2 regions of the Streptomyces sp. HUAS MS02 genome follow, and region 2 is predicted to be linked to the other one. Evidence: riboswitches for the same ligand, from Rfam matches in the RefSeq annotation. Region 2 holds a riboswitch; the other holds the start of a gene.
The links. Region 2 has a riboswitch for cyclic di-AMP ahead of ACZ9QC_RS25370 (transglycosylase family protein). Riboswitches for the same ligand answer to the same signal wherever they lie in the genome.
Positions count from the first base shown of each region.

Region 1: another riboswitch for cyclic di-AMP. It lies ahead of ACZ9QC_RS15335 (C40 family peptidase); the one in region 2 lies ahead of ACZ9QC_RS25370 (transglycosylase family protein).

Region 1 covers NZ_CM146747.1:3,606,277-3,613,880, forward strand. Annotated here, with positions in the region: gene pcrA (DNA helicase PcrA) at 1-2,424, opposite strand, end outside; cyclic di-AMP (ydaO/yuaA leader) riboswitch at 2,666-2,837, shown strand; gene ACZ9QC_RS15335 (C40 family peptidase) at 2,847-4,037, shown strand; gene ACZ9QC_RS15340 (hypothetical protein) at 4,077-4,430, opposite strand; gene ACZ9QC_RS15345 (C40 family peptidase) at 4,913-5,992, shown strand; gene ACZ9QC_RS15350 (LuxR C-terminal-related transcriptional regulator) at 6,227-7,102, opposite strand; gene ACZ9QC_RS15355 (ATP-binding protein) at 7,099-7,604, opposite strand, start outside.
Region 2 covers NZ_CM146747.1:5,875,314-5,882,917, reverse strand. Annotated here, with positions in the region: gene ACZ9QC_RS25380 (FtsB family cell division protein) at 1-76, opposite strand, end outside; gene eno (phosphopyruvate hydratase) at 188-1,468, opposite strand; gene ACZ9QC_RS25370 (transglycosylase family protein) at 1,911-2,585, opposite strand; cyclic di-AMP (ydaO/yuaA leader) riboswitch at 2,590-2,789, opposite strand; gene ACZ9QC_RS25365 (transglycosylase family protein) at 2,972-3,985, opposite strand; gene ACZ9QC_RS25360 (cytochrome P450 family protein) at 4,191-5,501, opposite strand; gene ACZ9QC_RS25355 (hypothetical protein) at 5,587-6,078, opposite strand; gene ACZ9QC_RS25350 (nucleoside triphosphate pyrophosphohydrolase) at 6,080-7,096, opposite strand; gene ACZ9QC_RS25345 (SurA N-terminal domain-containing protein) at 7,153-7,604, opposite strand, start outside.

The DNA of each region.
Region 1 (7,604 bases), 2.3 Mb from region 2:
CCCGACGCCGACGACCGTGCCGAGGCCGAACTGGTCGTGCGTGACGCGGTCGCCCACGGCGAGGGAGACCACCGGCTTCTCGTCGCCGCGGCGGGTGGCGAAGCCGGACGCGCCACGGGCCGAGGAACGGGAGCGGGAGGACGACAGCGACGCCGCGATACCGGCGGCCGGACCCGAGGACACCGGCGCGGAGGCACCCGTGCGCTTCCACTCCAGATGGGTGGCCGGGATCTCCTCCAGGAACCGCGACGGCGGGTTGTACGAGGGCTGTCCCCAGGCGCTGCGCAGCGTCGACCGGGTGAGGTAGAGCCGTTCCCGTGCGCGGGTGATGCCGACGTACGCGAGGCGGCGCTCCTCCTCCAGTTCCTTGGTCTGGCCGAGGGCGCGCATGTGCGGGAAGACGCCGTCCTCCATGCCGGTGAGGAAGACCACCGGGAACTCCAGGCCCTTGGCGGTGTGGAGGGTCATGAGCGTGATGACGCCCGAGCCGTCCTCCTCCTCGTCGGGGATCTGGTCGGAGTCGGCGACCAGCGCCACCCGCTCCAGGAAGGCGGCGAGGCCGACGGGTGCCGCGGCCGGCGCCTCGCCCTCGGTCTCGCCTTCCGCGGCACCGGCCTCCTGCTCGAACTCCAGGGCAACCGCGGCGAGTTCCTGGAGGTTCTCGATACGGGTCTCGTCCTGCGGGTCGGTGGATGCCTGCAACTCGGCCAGGTAACCCGTGCGTTCGAGGACGGCTTCCAGGACGGTCGCCGGCCCGGCGCCGGACTCGACGACGGTCCGCAGGTCCTCCATCAGCGTGTTGAACCGCTTGACCGCGTTGGTCGACCGGGCGGCCATGCCGTACGCCTCGTCCACGCGCTTCAGGGCCTGCGGGAAGCTGATCTTCTCGCGCTGGGAGAGGGCGTCGATCATCGCCTCGGCACGGTCGCCGATGCCGCGCTTGGGCACGTTGAGGATGCGGCGCAGGGGGACGGAGTCCTCGGGGTTGGCGAGGACACGCAGATACGCGAGGACGTCCCGGACCTCCTTGCGCTCGTAGAAGCGGACGCCGCCGACGACCTTGTAGGGCAGGCCGACCCGGATGAACACTTCTTCGAAGACACGGGACTGGGCGTTCGTCCGGTAGAAGACGGCGACGTCGCCGGCCTTCGCGTCGCCCGCGTCCGTCAGTCGGTCTATCTCGTCGGCGACGAACTGGGCCTCGTCGTGCTCGGTGTCGGCGACATAGCCGGTGATCTGCGCACCGGCGCCCGCGTTGGTCCACAGGTTCTTCGGGCGGCGGGACTCGTTGCGCTCGATGACCGCGTTGGCCGCGGAGAGGATCGTCTGCGTGGAGCGGTAGTTCTGCTCCAGCAGGATCGTCGTCGCGTCCGGGTAGTCCTCCTCGAACTGGAGGATGTTGCGGATGGTCGCGCCGCGGAAGGCGTAGATCGACTGGTCCGCGTCACCCACGACGCAGAGCTCCGCCGGAGGCACGTCCCACTCGGCCGGCGGCACGTCCACCGGGTGCTCGGAGGTGCCGACCAGCTCCCTGACCAGGGCGTACTGGGCGTGGTTGGTGTCCTGGTACTCATCGACGAGGACATGACGGAAGCGACGGCGGTAGTGCTCGGCGACGTCCGGGAAGGCGCGCAGCAGATTGACCGTCGTCATGATCAGGTCGTCGAAGTCGAGCGCGTTCGCCTCGCGGAGGCGGGACTGGTACAGCGCGTAGGCCTGGGCGAGGGTCTTCTCGAAGCCGTCGGCGGCCTGGGCGGCGAAGTCCTCCTCGTCGATCAGCTCGTTCTTCAGGTTCGAGATCTTGGCGCTGAAGGACTTGGGCGGGAAGCGCTTCGGGTCGAGGTCCAGATCACGGCAGACGAGCGCCATCAGCCGCTTGCTGTCGGCGGCGTCGTAGATCGAGAAGGAGGACGTGAAGCCGAGCTTCTTCGACTCGCGCCGCAGGATCCGGACGCACGCGCTGTGGAAGGTCATGACCCACATCGCGTTCGCGCGCGGGCCGACGAGCTGCTCGACGCGCTCCTTCATCTCACCGGCGGCCTTGTTGGTGAAGGTGATCGCGAGGATCTGGCCCGGGTGGACATGCCGCTCGCCGAGCAGATGCGCGATGCGGTGGGTGAGCACCCGGGTCTTGCCGGAACCCGCGCCGGCGACGATGAGCAGAGGGGAGCCGGCGTGCACCACGGCCGCCCGCTGGTTCTCGTTCAGCCCGTCCAGGAGGGCCGCCGCGTCGAGGGCCGGGCGGGGGGCGCCGCCCCGGTAGTACTCGTCCCGGTCCGGGGGCGCGTCGAACTTCCCGCCGAACAGATCGTCCGGAAGCGGCTCCGGTACATGATCGTCCTCGGGCGGCGGCGGGGGCTCCTCCGCATGGCCGCGGGGGGCCTGGAGGTCCGCCAGGAAGCTGTCGTCAAAGAGGCTGCTCATCGCTCTCCGAGTCTAGGCGCCCCCACTGACAGCGAGGGGCCGCCCCGGGAAGTCCACACCCGCCACTCACCGCGCTCACCTCACGACGGTGAGCGATCGAGCGTACCGCCTGCCGCACGCACGAGGCTAAGGTCACGAAAACGTATCGGGCATATCGAACATCAACCTTCACACGGGACCCACGAGTTGGCTAGCTTCTTCTCTTGGGCCGTACGACACAACCGGCGAACGTCGCCGGGCCGCACGGCCTCCGCCGAGTCCGGTACGCCTCTCGTGGCGCCGGAGCCGGGGACCCACCGACCTCAGGGGTGAATCGACCCGACCGCCGCTCGCGGCAAGGGTCGTAGGGCAAACCTTCCGAAGCTTGCGCCCGAACCCGACAGCTAACTCGGTAGGCGGACTACGGAAGGAGACGCCGAACCATGGCGCCGCACCGCAAGCCGCGTCCGACCGGCCGGACGCGCGCGGGCATACGCACCCCCGCTCTCGCCACGGCCGCCCTCACCTCCGTGGCCCTGCTCTCCCAGACGGCCACCGCCGCACCCTCCGACGACAGGCCGAGCCTGGAGGAAGTCGGGAAGAAAGTCGACGACCTCTACCGCAAGGCCGGGTCGGCGACCGAGAAGTACAACGCGGCCAAGGAGAGGACGACCAAGCAGAAGAAGAAGGTCGACACCCTCCTCGACGGCGTCGCCAAGCGCACGGAGAAGCTCAACGAGGCGCGGGAGGAACTGGGATCGTTCGCCGCGGCCCAGTACCGCAACGGCGCGTCCGCCCCCGACCATGCCTCGCTGCTCCTCGCGGACAACCCGCAGGACTACTTCGACCAGAACCAGCTGATGGACCGTCTGACGGACCGTCAGAAGCAGGCCGTCGACGCGTACGTCACCGAGCAGGCCGACGCGGCGGAGCAGCGCCGGACCGCGAGCGACAGCCTCGAGAAGCTCACCGAGTCGCAGAACGCCCTCAAGGCCGGCAAGGCCAAGGTCCAGGCGAAGCTCGCCCAGGCCCGCGAACTGCTCTCCACCCTCACCGCCGAGGAGAAGGCCCGGCTCGCCGCGATCGAACAGCGCGAGCAGGAGGAGGCCGACCGCAAGGCGGAGGAACTCGCGCGCCTGCAGGCGGCGCAGCAGGCCAGCCAGGAGGCCCCGAGCACCCAGGAGACCCAGGAGCCCCAGGGAGGGACCACCGCCGGCACGGAGACGTCCCCCGGCACCAGCGGGACCACCGCCCCCGTCGAGGACTCCACCTACGCCACGAAGGCGACCAAGGCCCTGGCCTTCGCCCGCGCTCAGATCGGCAAGCCGTACGTCTGGGGCGCCACCGGCCCCGGCTCCTACGACTGCTCCGGCCTCACCCAGGCCGCCTGGAAGGCCGCCGGCGTCGACCTCCCGCGCACCACCTACGACCAGGTCGAGGCGGGCACCACCGTCCCCCTCGCCGACGCCAAGCCGGGCGACCTCGTCTTCTTCTACGACAACATCGGTCACGTCGGCATCTACATCGGCAACGGCATGATGATCCATGCCCCCAAGCCGGGCACGTACGTCCGCGAGGAGTCGATCTTCTACGACGGCGAGTCCTCGATCCACAGCGTGGTGCGGCCCGCGTAACCGGGGCTCGCCACCCGGGGCCTCACCGTGAGGGTTGCCTCAGGTCCAGAGCACCGCGATGAAGACGTTGGCGGTGGTCAGCGCGCCCACCAGAGCGAAGAGCGGCTTCTCCACCGTCTCCTCGTCGCGCTTCACGTAGACCAGGCCGAGGATCACGATCAGCAGCGCGAGCTTGACGCCGATCTTGATGTTGTCGACGGGCTGGTCGTCGGCCTGGTTGAGGCCGACGAGGAGGGCGCCGGTGACGAGCATCGTGAGGGCGCCGTGCAGCATGGCGGGGACGAAGCGGGCGGCGCCCTGGCCCATCGCCTTCATCTGGGTGAGGAATCCTCCCAGGAGGGAGGCGATGCCGATGATGTGGAGACCGACGAGGATGTGGATGAGTACGTCCATGCGCGGAGCCTAATGAGGTGCCCGAGACCCCTCGGGCACCGGGGCGGCCGGACCGGAACCTTCGACCGGCGCCCTCGACCGGCACCCTCGGATGACCTTGCATATATGCGCTCCATAGCACCGAGACGCACCCGCCCGGTCCGAAATCGCCGCATCGGTCATCGCACAGCGTGAAGTCGGCGGCGCCGGGCCAGGATCTCGGTCACATACGGTCACCTCACAGTCGGTGCGCGCCACTTCCGTACAACGCGTTACCGGGCCATCACAGCCAGGTTTAACGTCCTCCCTCAGGTGACCGGCTCCCCACCGCCGCCCGGGCCAGGGGCGGCAGTCGGCCACCACCGCCGAGAAGGTCCGGCGGCGTCCCGCTCCCCCTGTGCGGGCCGCCGCCGGACGCGTCACCGCTCCCCCCAGGCGGTCCGTACGGACAGACGATGTTCGTACTGCGGACGGCGGTCGTACGGAGAGGACGTGGACTCCACGTGGCAGCGCACCGCAAGCCCAGACAGCGCTCGCTCGGCGGCCATACGGCCCGCACGGCCGCGACGATCGCCCTCGCGGGCGCGGCGACAGCGACCGGTTTCGACGGCACCGGGCACGCCGACCCCCAGCTCACCCCGGAGCAGGTCAGGGCGAAGGTGGCCAAGCTGTACCAAGAGGCCGAGGTCGCCACCGAGAAGTACAACGGCGCGAAGGAGAAGGCCGACAAGGCCCAGGAGAACCTCGAGGAGCTGCGCGACCAGGCCGCCCGCCGCACCGAACGGCTCAACTCGGCCCGGGACGAACTCGGTTCGCTGGCGGCGGCGCAGTACCGGGACGGTGGCATCGCCCCCACCTGGCAGCTCGCCCTCTCCGCCGATCCCGACCAGTACCTGGACGGCGCCGCCCTCGCCGAGCGCGTCGGCAGCCGGCACTCGGCGGACGTGGCGAGCGTACGGAAGCAACTGCTGGACATCGAACGCCTGCGCGGTGCCGCCCGCGTCGAACTGGGCACGCTCAAGACCCGGCAGACCGAACTGAAACGCCATAAGAAAACCGTCACCTCCAAGCTGACCGACGCCCGTCAGCTGCTCGGCCGACTCACCACCGAGGACCGCTCACGCTTCGACACCCGCAGCGGCACCACGGGGCACGCCTCGCGCTCCTCCACCACGGCCCAGCGCGGCCTCACCGGCCCGGTCTCCCCCGCCTCCGCCACATCCGACGCCCCCAACTCCCGCGCCGCCGCGGCCATCTCCTACGCCTACTCCAAGATCGGCAGCCCGTACGTCTGGGGCGCCACCGGTCCCAACGCCTTCGACTGCTCCGGCCTCACCCTCGCCGCCTACCGCGCCGCCGGTGTCTCCCTCCCCCGCACCACCTACTCCCAGATCAACGCCGGCCCCCGCGTCGCCCGCTCCGACCTCCGCCCCGGCGACCTCGTCTTCTTCTACTCCGGCATCAGCCACGTGGGCATCTACATCGGCAACGGCCAGATGATCCACGCCCCCAACCCCTCGGCCCCGGTACGCGTGGCACCCCTGGACGAGATGCCGTACGCGGGCGCGACACGGGTGGCTTGAGCGGGGCCCTGAGGCGAGGGCTCTGAGCCGTGGGCCCGAGTGGCGGGTGGGAAGGGGGCGGGGGCGCCCCGGCGCTGGCGGGCGCGGCCGGACCCACCCCGGCCGACCCACCCCGGCGTCCCACCCGGGCGCTCCGGGCCCGGCCCACCGCACTCGCCCACCGCCCTCGCCCTCCTCCTCGCCGCCAGCGGCCGCGCGACGGTACTTCGAGGGCGCCGGGCCGGACCTTCGGCCTCACACCAGGCGGCGTGCCGTCGCCCACCTCGTCAGCTCGTGGCGGTTGGAGAGCTGCAGCTTGCGCAGGACGGCGGAGACATGGGACTCGACCGTCTTCACCGAGATGTAGAGCTGCTTGGCGATCTCCTTGTACGCATAGCCACGGGCGATGAGCCGCAGCACCTCACGCTCGCGCTGGGTGAGGCGGTCGAGGTCCTCGTCGACGGGCGGGGCGTCGGTGGAGGCGAACGCGTCGAGCACGAAGCCGGCCAGACGGGGAGAGAAGACCGCGTCGCCCTCCTGGACCCGGAAGATGGAGTCCACCAGGTCCGAGCCGGTGATCGTCTTGGTGACATAGCCGCGCGCGCCGCCCCGGATCACCCCGATCACGTCCTCCGCCGCGTCCGACACCGACAGGGCGAGGAAGCGCACGGGCTGCTCGGCGTCCGCCATCAACGACGAACAGCGGCGCAGGACTTCGACCCCACCGCCGCCGGGCAGGTGCACATCGAGGAGCACCACCTCGGGCCGCGTACTCGTGATCACCGAGACCGCCTGATCGACGTCGGGGGCCTCCCCGACCACCTCCACCCCCGTACGGTCCGTCTGCCCGATCTCGGCCTGCACTCCCGTACGGAACATGCGGTGGTCGTCCACCAGCACCACCCGGACATGCCGCCCGGGGCCGGACGGTCCCGGTGCGCCGAGTGCGCTGGGCGCGGCGGCACCATCGGGCGCGGTGGGCCGGTCGGACGGGTCCTGCCGGGCGGGCTCGCCGGGCAGGCCCTCTGCCGAACCCGTGCCCCGCGCGGCCGTACCTCCTGGTCCCCCGCTCGGCGTCGTGCCCGAGCCGCCCTGTGCGGCAGTGTCGTTGGCCCCGTTCGCGTCACTCATGACGTCGTCTCCGCCCTCTCCATCTCCAGCTCGACCTCCGTGCCGCCGCCCGGTACGGCGCGGAGCCGTGCCGTGCCTCCGTTGCGCTCCATGCGGCCGATGATCGATTCTCTGACGCCCATGCGGTCGGCGGGTATCGCGTCGAGGTCGAATCCTGGGCCGCGGTCGCGGACGGACACGAATACCGTCCTTCCCTCGACCTCGGCGTAGACCTGCACGGCGCCGCCCTCGCCACCGTACTTGGCGGCATTGACCATCGCCTCGCGCGCGGCTTGCATCTGTGCGGTCAGTCCCTCGTCGAGGGGGCAGTCGCCGACGACGACCACCTCTATGGGGACACCGTGCTTGTCCTCGACCTCGGCCGCGTTCCGCCGGACGGCCTCGGCGAGGGTGTCGGGCTCGTCGTCCTCGTCCTTCCCCGTGCCCTCGGGCTTGTACAGCCAGTTCCGCAGGTCGCGCTCCTGGGCGCGGGCGAGGCGACGGACCTCGTTCGGGTTGTCCG
Region 2 (7,604 bases):
CGGCCGTCTGCTCACCGAGCACCTTCAGCCGGGTCGCGGTGGAGAAACGGTCCCGGTCCCGGTCCTTCACGGCCATGTCCCGCTTCCCCTTCCGCTTCTGCCTTCTCCCGCGCGCACGCGCGTACGTCCCCGCACACGGTACGGGACCGGTACGGGGACGTACGTACGACGCTTCCTACTGTTGCCGTCAGCCCTTGAAACGGGGGAAGGCGCTGCGGCCGGCGTAGACCGCGGCGTCGTCGAGGATCTCCTCGATGCGCAGCAGCTGGTTGTACTTGGCGACGCGGTCCGAGCGGGCCGGGGCGCCGGTCTTGATCTGGCCGCAGTTCACGGCGACGGCGAGGTCGGCGATGGTGACGTCCTCGGTCTCGCCGGAGCGGTGGGACATCATGCACTTGAAGCCGTTGCGCTGGGCCAGCTCGACGGCGTCCAGGGTCTCGGTCAGCGAACCGATCTGGTTGACCTTGACCAGCAGGGCGTTGGCGGAGCCCTCCTCGATACCGCGGGCGAGACGCTCGGGGTTGGTGACGAAGAGGTCGTCGCCGACGATCTGGACCTTGTCGCCCAGCTTCGCGGTGATGGTGTTCCAGCCGGCCCAGTCGTCCTCGAACAGCGGGTCCTCGATGGAGACGAGCGGGTACGCCTCGACGAGGTCGGCGTAGTACTCGGTCATCTCGGCGGCGGAGCGCTCCTTGCCCTCGAAGACGTAGACGCCGTCCTTGTAGAACTCGGAGGCGGCGACGTCGAGCGCCAGGGCGATCTGCTCGCCGGGGGTGTAGCCGGCCTCCTTGATGGCCTCGAGGATGAGGTCCAGGGCGGCGCGGTTGGACTCCAGGTTCGGGGCGAAGCCGCCCTCGTCGCCGAGGCCGGTGGACAGGCCCTTGGTCTTCAGCACCTTCTTGAGGGTGTGGTAGACCTCGGCGCCCCAGCGCAGGGCCTCGGAGAAGGACTCCGCGCCGATGGGGGCGATCATGAACTCCTGGATGTCCACGTTGGAGTCGGCGTGCGAGCCGCCGTTCAGGATGTTCATCATCGGAACGGGCAGCAGGTGCGCGTTCGGGCCGCCCAGGTAGCGGAAGAGCGGCAGGTCGCTGGCCTCGGAGGCGGCGTGGGCGACGGCGAGGGAGACGCCGAGGATGGCGTTGGCGCCGAGGGAGGCCTTGTTGTCGGTGGCGTCCAGGTCGAACATCGCCTGGTCGATGAGGCGCTGCTCGGTGGCGTCGTAGCCGACGAGCTCCGGGCCGATCTGCTCGATCACGGCGAGGACGGCCTTCTCGACACCCTTGCCGAGGTAGCGGTTGGGGTCGCCGTCACGGAGCTCGATGGCTTCGAAGGCACCGGTGGAGGCGCCGGACGGGACGGCGGCACGACCGGTGCTGCCGTCGTCGAGGCCGACCTCGACCTCGACGGTGGGGTTGCCTCGCGAGTCGAGGATTTCCCGGGCTACGACGACGTCGATGGACGGCACGAGCATCTCCTTCATGGGATGTGACGCGGAAGTGCGGGGCCCGCGGGCCTTGCGACTAGAGCCTAACCGCCCCGGGCGCGTCGGCAGCCGACCGACCGTCCCGTGGACAGACAGACCGTACCCATTGTTTCAGTCCGGAACAAAGGGGGGTGGGCCAGAAAGTGAACGGGAAGGGTCCCGCGGGGCGGGCCTGGAGGTGCACGGGCATGAAAAACCCCGCCCCGGTGCGTACGGGGGAATGCGCACCGGGGCGGGGAGCTCGTGGGGACGGGGGACGGCCTCACGAGGTCTTCACTATGGAGGACACGGATGTGAGCGGGCTGTGGTTCAGCCGGGAAGCGGCCCGAATTTCTCGGCCCGGCCGAACCAGCCCCGCCTGCCCGGCCATGGGGGCGGCCGTGGGGGACGGCAGGCGTGTGGTAGTCGTCGTCCTCGCCCGGGGTCAGCTCAGGTGGAGCTGCTGGCCCGGGTAGATGAAGTCGGCGTCGTCGATGATGTCCTTGTTCAGCTCGAAGAGCTTCTCCCAGCCACCCTTGACGTTCTTCTTCTCGGCGATGCCGCTGAGGGTGTCGCCGCTGACGACCTTGTACTCGCCGTCGCCCTTCTTGACCTTCTTGCCGGTCGGGGTCTCGACGGTGGCGCGCTCGGAGGAACGGGAGGCGCGGGTCTCCTCGCCGCTCTTCTCGGTGCTCTTCTGCGAGGTGCCGGAGTTCGAGGAGGAGGCGGCGGCGCCGTCGTACGAGGCGCTGGACAGGCCCTTGCCGCAGACCGGCCAGGCGCCCTTGCCCTGGCCCGCGAGGACCTTCTCGGCGATGGCGATCTGCTGGGCCTTGGTCGCCTGGTCGGCGGTGGAGGCGTACTGCGTGCCGCCGTAGCCGGCCCAGGTGGAGGCCGCGAACTGCAGGCCGCCGTAGTAGCCGTTGCCGGTGTTGATGGACCAGTTGCCGCCGGACTCGCACTGGGCGACGGCGTCCCACTCGGAGGCGGTGGCGGCGGAGGCGCTGCCGGCGGCCATCAGCGGGGCGGCGACGGCGGCGGCGCCGGTGACACCGGCGACGGCGATGGCGCGAACAGCCTTGGACGGGCGACGGTGCTTGCCCTTGCTGGAAAACAGCATGGAGAGATCCCCTCACCGACGCCTGCGAGGTGAGCTGTCGGGTTCGGGCCGGTTGAGTTGCCCGGCCGCGTCCGCTCGCCTCTCGGCTCACATGGCGCGGCTTCACCCCGAGCCGGTTCCGGACGTACGCCCCCGAAGGGCCGCAACCACCGGACCCGGCACTTACCTTGGGTCCCCCGCTCCTGCCTACGGCGCTTGACGCGACGACTGTTCCTTGCGGCCGTTGGCAGGATTCGGCGTACCGACCGCAGGGGCCCGCTGTGGCGAGCGGTCACGACCGTAAACAGGTGATTGCCCGAATTTCAAAGACGATCAGGGGGTCTGTGATTCATCTCCCATGGAGATCAAAACGGGCATTCAGGGGCGAATGGTGACCCGAACTCTCGCTACTTTTCGCCCGTTTCGGCACCGACTTCGAGGGTCTGACCGGGAAGGATGAGGTCCGGGTCGGTTCCGACCGTGGTCTCGTTCTCGGCGTACAGCTCGCGCCACCCGCCGGTCAGGTCCAGCGAGTTGGCGATCCGCGTCAGGCTGTCGCCCGCACGGACGGTGTACGCGCCGTCCGTGGCCGCCTGCGCCGCGTCGCCGCCACGGGAGGCGTGACGGCCGGAGGGGGTGGGGTCGGCGGCGCGGGAGCCCTCGGTCGCGTCCACACCGGCCTCCGCGTCGACGGCGGCGCTCTCGTCGGCGCTGGCGCCGCGGTGGCGACCGGTACCGGCATCACTCTCACCGGCCGAAGACTTGTCGCTTTGCTCAGACTTGTCCGACTTTGCCCCCTCGGAGGTCGCGGAGTCGTCCGCGCCGGCCTCGACCTCGGCCTCGGTGGAGCCGTCGGCGGTCGAGCCGGTCGAGTCCGAGGGCTCGGCCGAGTCGGACCCGTCACCCTTCCCGGCCGAAGTGGACGAATCAGATGAACCTGACGAATCCGAAGAACCAGACGAGTTGGCTGAATCGGAGGAATCGGAGGAACCGCCCGACTTCGCCGAGTCGTCCGCAACGCCCGTGTCCACGTCGGCCGAACCGGAGTCGCCACCGAGGTTGTGCAGCAGACCGCACGTGGCCCAGACGCCGACGCCCTGGTCGGCGAGCACCTTCTCGGCGACGGCTATCTGCTGCGAACGGCTGGCCTGGTCGGCGCTGGTCGCATAGTCGAGGCCGCCGTACTTCTCCCAGTTCGCCTGGGTGAGCTGGAGGCCGCCGTAGCGCCCGTTCCCGGTGTCCGCGCTCCAGAAGCCACCGCTCTCGCACTCCGCCACCTGGTCCCAGGTGGTCCCGTCGGCCGCGCTCGCGCCGGTGGCGCCGAGCAGGGGGATCGCGATGGCCGAGCCGGTCACTCCGGCCGCGACGAGGAGGGCGGGCGCCTGACGGGGGCGACGGTGACGACCGTTCCCGGAGAGCATGCGGTTGCCTTTCACACGACAGCAGTGACCGGTGCGAAGGGCGTGATGACCCCTTCGCACTGACGTGTGAACGTAGCCGCAGTCGATCAGTTGTCACAAGTTAATGCAGCGCAGATCACGTGAAGATCACAGAGTTGAGGGAGCGTCATTTTCCGCCATGGAATGCGTTACTGCTACGGGCTGCCCGGGTACTACTACGTACCGTTCACGCGCCGCCCACGAACCGCCCCTGCGGGGTGAATTGCACCGGAAGCGTGCGCAATCCCCGCATGATGAGCCCTCCTCGCCATCTCAAATCGGCTGAATCCACCGCGAGTCGAAGGTCGGGGAGGCGGCTGAGGAGTGTCGCCAGCGCGGTCTGGCCTTCGAGGCGGGCGAGGGGGGCGCCGAGACAGTAGTGGATGCCGTGGCCGTAACCGAGGTGCTGGTTGTCACGGCGGGAGAGGTCGAGGGTGTCGGGGTCCTCGAAGCGGGCCGGGTCGCGGTCGGCGGCCGCGAGGACGACGAGGACGGGGTCACCCGGGGCGATGTCCTGCCCGCCGACGGTGAGGGGGCGGGTCGCGAAGCGCCAGGTGGCTAGTTCCACGGGGCCGTCGTAGCGCAGGAGTTCCTCGACGCCGGTCTCGAGCAGCGCGGTCTCCCCCGCGGCGAGGGAGGTCTGGAGGCGGGAGCGCTGCTCGGGGTGGGTGAGCAGGGCGTAGGTGCCGTTGCCGATGAGGTTGACGGTCGTCTCGAAGCCGGCGAAGAGCAGGATGAACGCCATCGCCGCGGCCTCGTTCTCGGTGAGGTGCTCGCCGTGGTCGGAGGCGCGGATGAGGCCGGAGATGAGGTCCTCGCCGGGGGCGGGGTGCTCGGTGAGGGCTTCCCGCTTGCGGTGGATGAGGTCGGCGAGATAGCCGCGCATCTTCTTGACCGAGCGCGCGACACCGCCCCTCGGGCCGCCGCCGTGCCGGATCATCATGCCCGCCCAGTCCCGGAAATCATCCTGGTCCTCGCGGGGGACGCCGAGCAGGTCGCAGATGGCGTGGATGGGCAGGGGGAAGGCGAAGTCGTGGATGAGGTCGGCTTCGCCCGTCTCCGCGAAGCGGTCGATGAGCTGGTCGGTCAACTCCTGGACCCGCGGGGCGAATTCGGCGACGCGGCGGGGTGTGAACGCCTTGGAGACGAGGCGGCGGAGCCGCGTGTGGTCCGGCGGATCGATGTTGAGCAGATGGGTCATCAGCTCGGCCTTGCGCTCACCGGGGATGCCGGTCTTGCCCTTGGCGTGGGCGGGCTCGGCGTGGTGCGCGGGGTTCTTCGACAGGCGCGCGTCGGCGAGGGCCTGCTTGGCGTCGGCGTAGCGGGTGACCAGCCAGGCCTCCACACCGCTGGGGAGCCGGGTCCGGTGGACCGGCGCGTGCTCCCGGAGCCAGGCGTACGCCGGGTAGGGGTCGGTGGCGAACTCCCAGGTGAAGAGGTCGGGCGCGGGGGGTGCCGCGGGAGTGCCGGTGGGGGTGGGTGCGGGCTGCTCGGTCACCCGTCGACGGTAGCGGGCGCCCCGGGCGGCCTCCCTCCCGGCCAGGATCTTCTCGTCCCGCGCGCCCCGGGGGGGGCGACGGGCCTCAGTCGCCCAGCACCCGGACTCGGTCGAGCACGGGGTCGAACCCGAGCACCGGGTGGTCGTACGCACCCTCCGGGCACATCACGACCGGCCTGGCGAGGTGGCGACCGAGGCCGCGCAGGAAGTCGCAGAACGCGTCGAGCCGGTCCTGGCCCTGGATCTCCCGCAGGTCCATGTCGAAGTCGATCTCCTCGTCCGAGAGGAAGCGGAAGATCACCAGCATGTCCCGCGTCGGCCACACCCTCAGCTGGGGGCATTCGGCGCCGGGCGGTCGCGCGAGGACGTGGGCGGCACTCGGCACGGCCAGCGGCGTGGCGCCTTCCATGTACTCGTGCTTCCAGCCGCTCCGTGCGACGAGGTCGAGGAGCGCCTGCCAGTGCCGCGCCGATGCGTTCGGGACGTACAGGTCCGGCAGGGCGCCCATCAGGTCGGGGTCGAAGCGCTCCTTCACCTCGTCCCACGGCAGGTCGGGGGTTTCGTCGCTCCGGGGCATGTCAGTCCGTGTCCAGGCCCTCCGCGGTGCGGATCGCGTCGCGGTAGGCGCGGGACGCCGCTCTCAGGGCCGCTTCGGGGTCGGTGCCCTCGGCCTCGGCGCGGGCGGCGAGGGTGAGGAGTTCGTAGCCGATGCCGTGGCCCTGGGGCGGCGGGACGGCGAGGCCGGCGGTGCGGACGCGGGAGGAGAGCTTGGCGGCGAGGGCGAGGCCGGGCTGGCCGAGGGGGATGCCGTCGGTCACGGACTCCCGGCGTTTCTCTATCGCCTTCGTGCGCAGCCAGTGCGCCTTGACCTCCTCCGGGGTGGTGGCCGTGGCGTCGCCGAAGACATGGGGGTGGCGGTGGATCAGCTTGGTGATGATGCCGGCGGCGACGTCGTCGATGGAGAAGGGGGCGTCGGGGTCGTCCTCGGCGATACGGGCGTGGAAGACGACCTGGAGGAGGACGTCGCCCAGTTCCTCGCGGAGTTCCTCGCGGTCGCCCTCCTCGATGGCCTCGACGAGTTCGTACGCCTCCTCGATGCCGTACTTGGCGAGGCCCTTGTGGGTCTGCTGCGAGGACCAGGGGCATTCGGCCCGGATGCGGTCCATGACCTGGACGAGGTCGAGGAGGCGCGCGCCGGGGAGGTCGTAGGAGGCGGGGAGCAGCTCCAGGGACGGCATCGTGAGGCGGCCCGAACCGGCGAGGCGGGCGAGGCCGTCGGTGAGGCGGGGTTCGCCCTCGGCGGTGGCCACCACGACCACGGTGCGGCCGCCGGCGCAGGCGTCGACCAGTTCCTCGGCCGTCGGGGTCGCCCGCTCGACCGTGACGCCGGCCTCGCGCAGATACGGGAGCTGCGGATGCGCCTCGTCCGCGCAGAGGACCCGGTCCGCCCCGTGCAGTGCCTGCCACGCGGGCCAGGACAGCAGACCGGGCGCCACCCGGTGGCTGGTGGTGAGCAGGACGACTCGGCCGGGGTCGGGGGACGACGTCTGGGGGGCCGTGGGACCGGGGTCGCCGTCGGGGCGGTGTGCGTTCACCCCACGAACGTAACCCACGCCGCCGACGGCCCCCGAAGCACCGGTTCCGCCCCGCGCTACGCCGGCTGCTGTGTCCCCGCCCCGGTGACTTCCTTCAGCCACGGGGTCTTGGCCTCCAGGAGGCCGATGCGGCCGGATGCCTTGTCGACGCCCCAGCTGCCGTAGCGGGGGTTGAGGTCGACGCCGAGGTTCTCGGATGCCTCCGAGAGGGCCTTCCAGAAGACCGTGCCGCCCTCCGGGCTGTTCAGGTCGGCGCCGAGGGCGGCTGCGAGTTTCTGGACCTCGACATCGCTGCGGAGGCTCTCCTCCAACTGCTCGGGGGCGACGCTGTAGCGCTGCAGGTAGGCCGCTTCGAGGGCCTCGGCGCCGCCGGCCTCCGTCTCCAGGCCGGAACGGTACTGCTGGACCTCCTTGCGGGTGACGGTCACGCCCGCGTCGTTCAGCGCCTGGTCGAGGACCTTCTCCAGGACCATGCCGTTCAGGGTGTTGCGGGTGAGGGCGCTGGTCT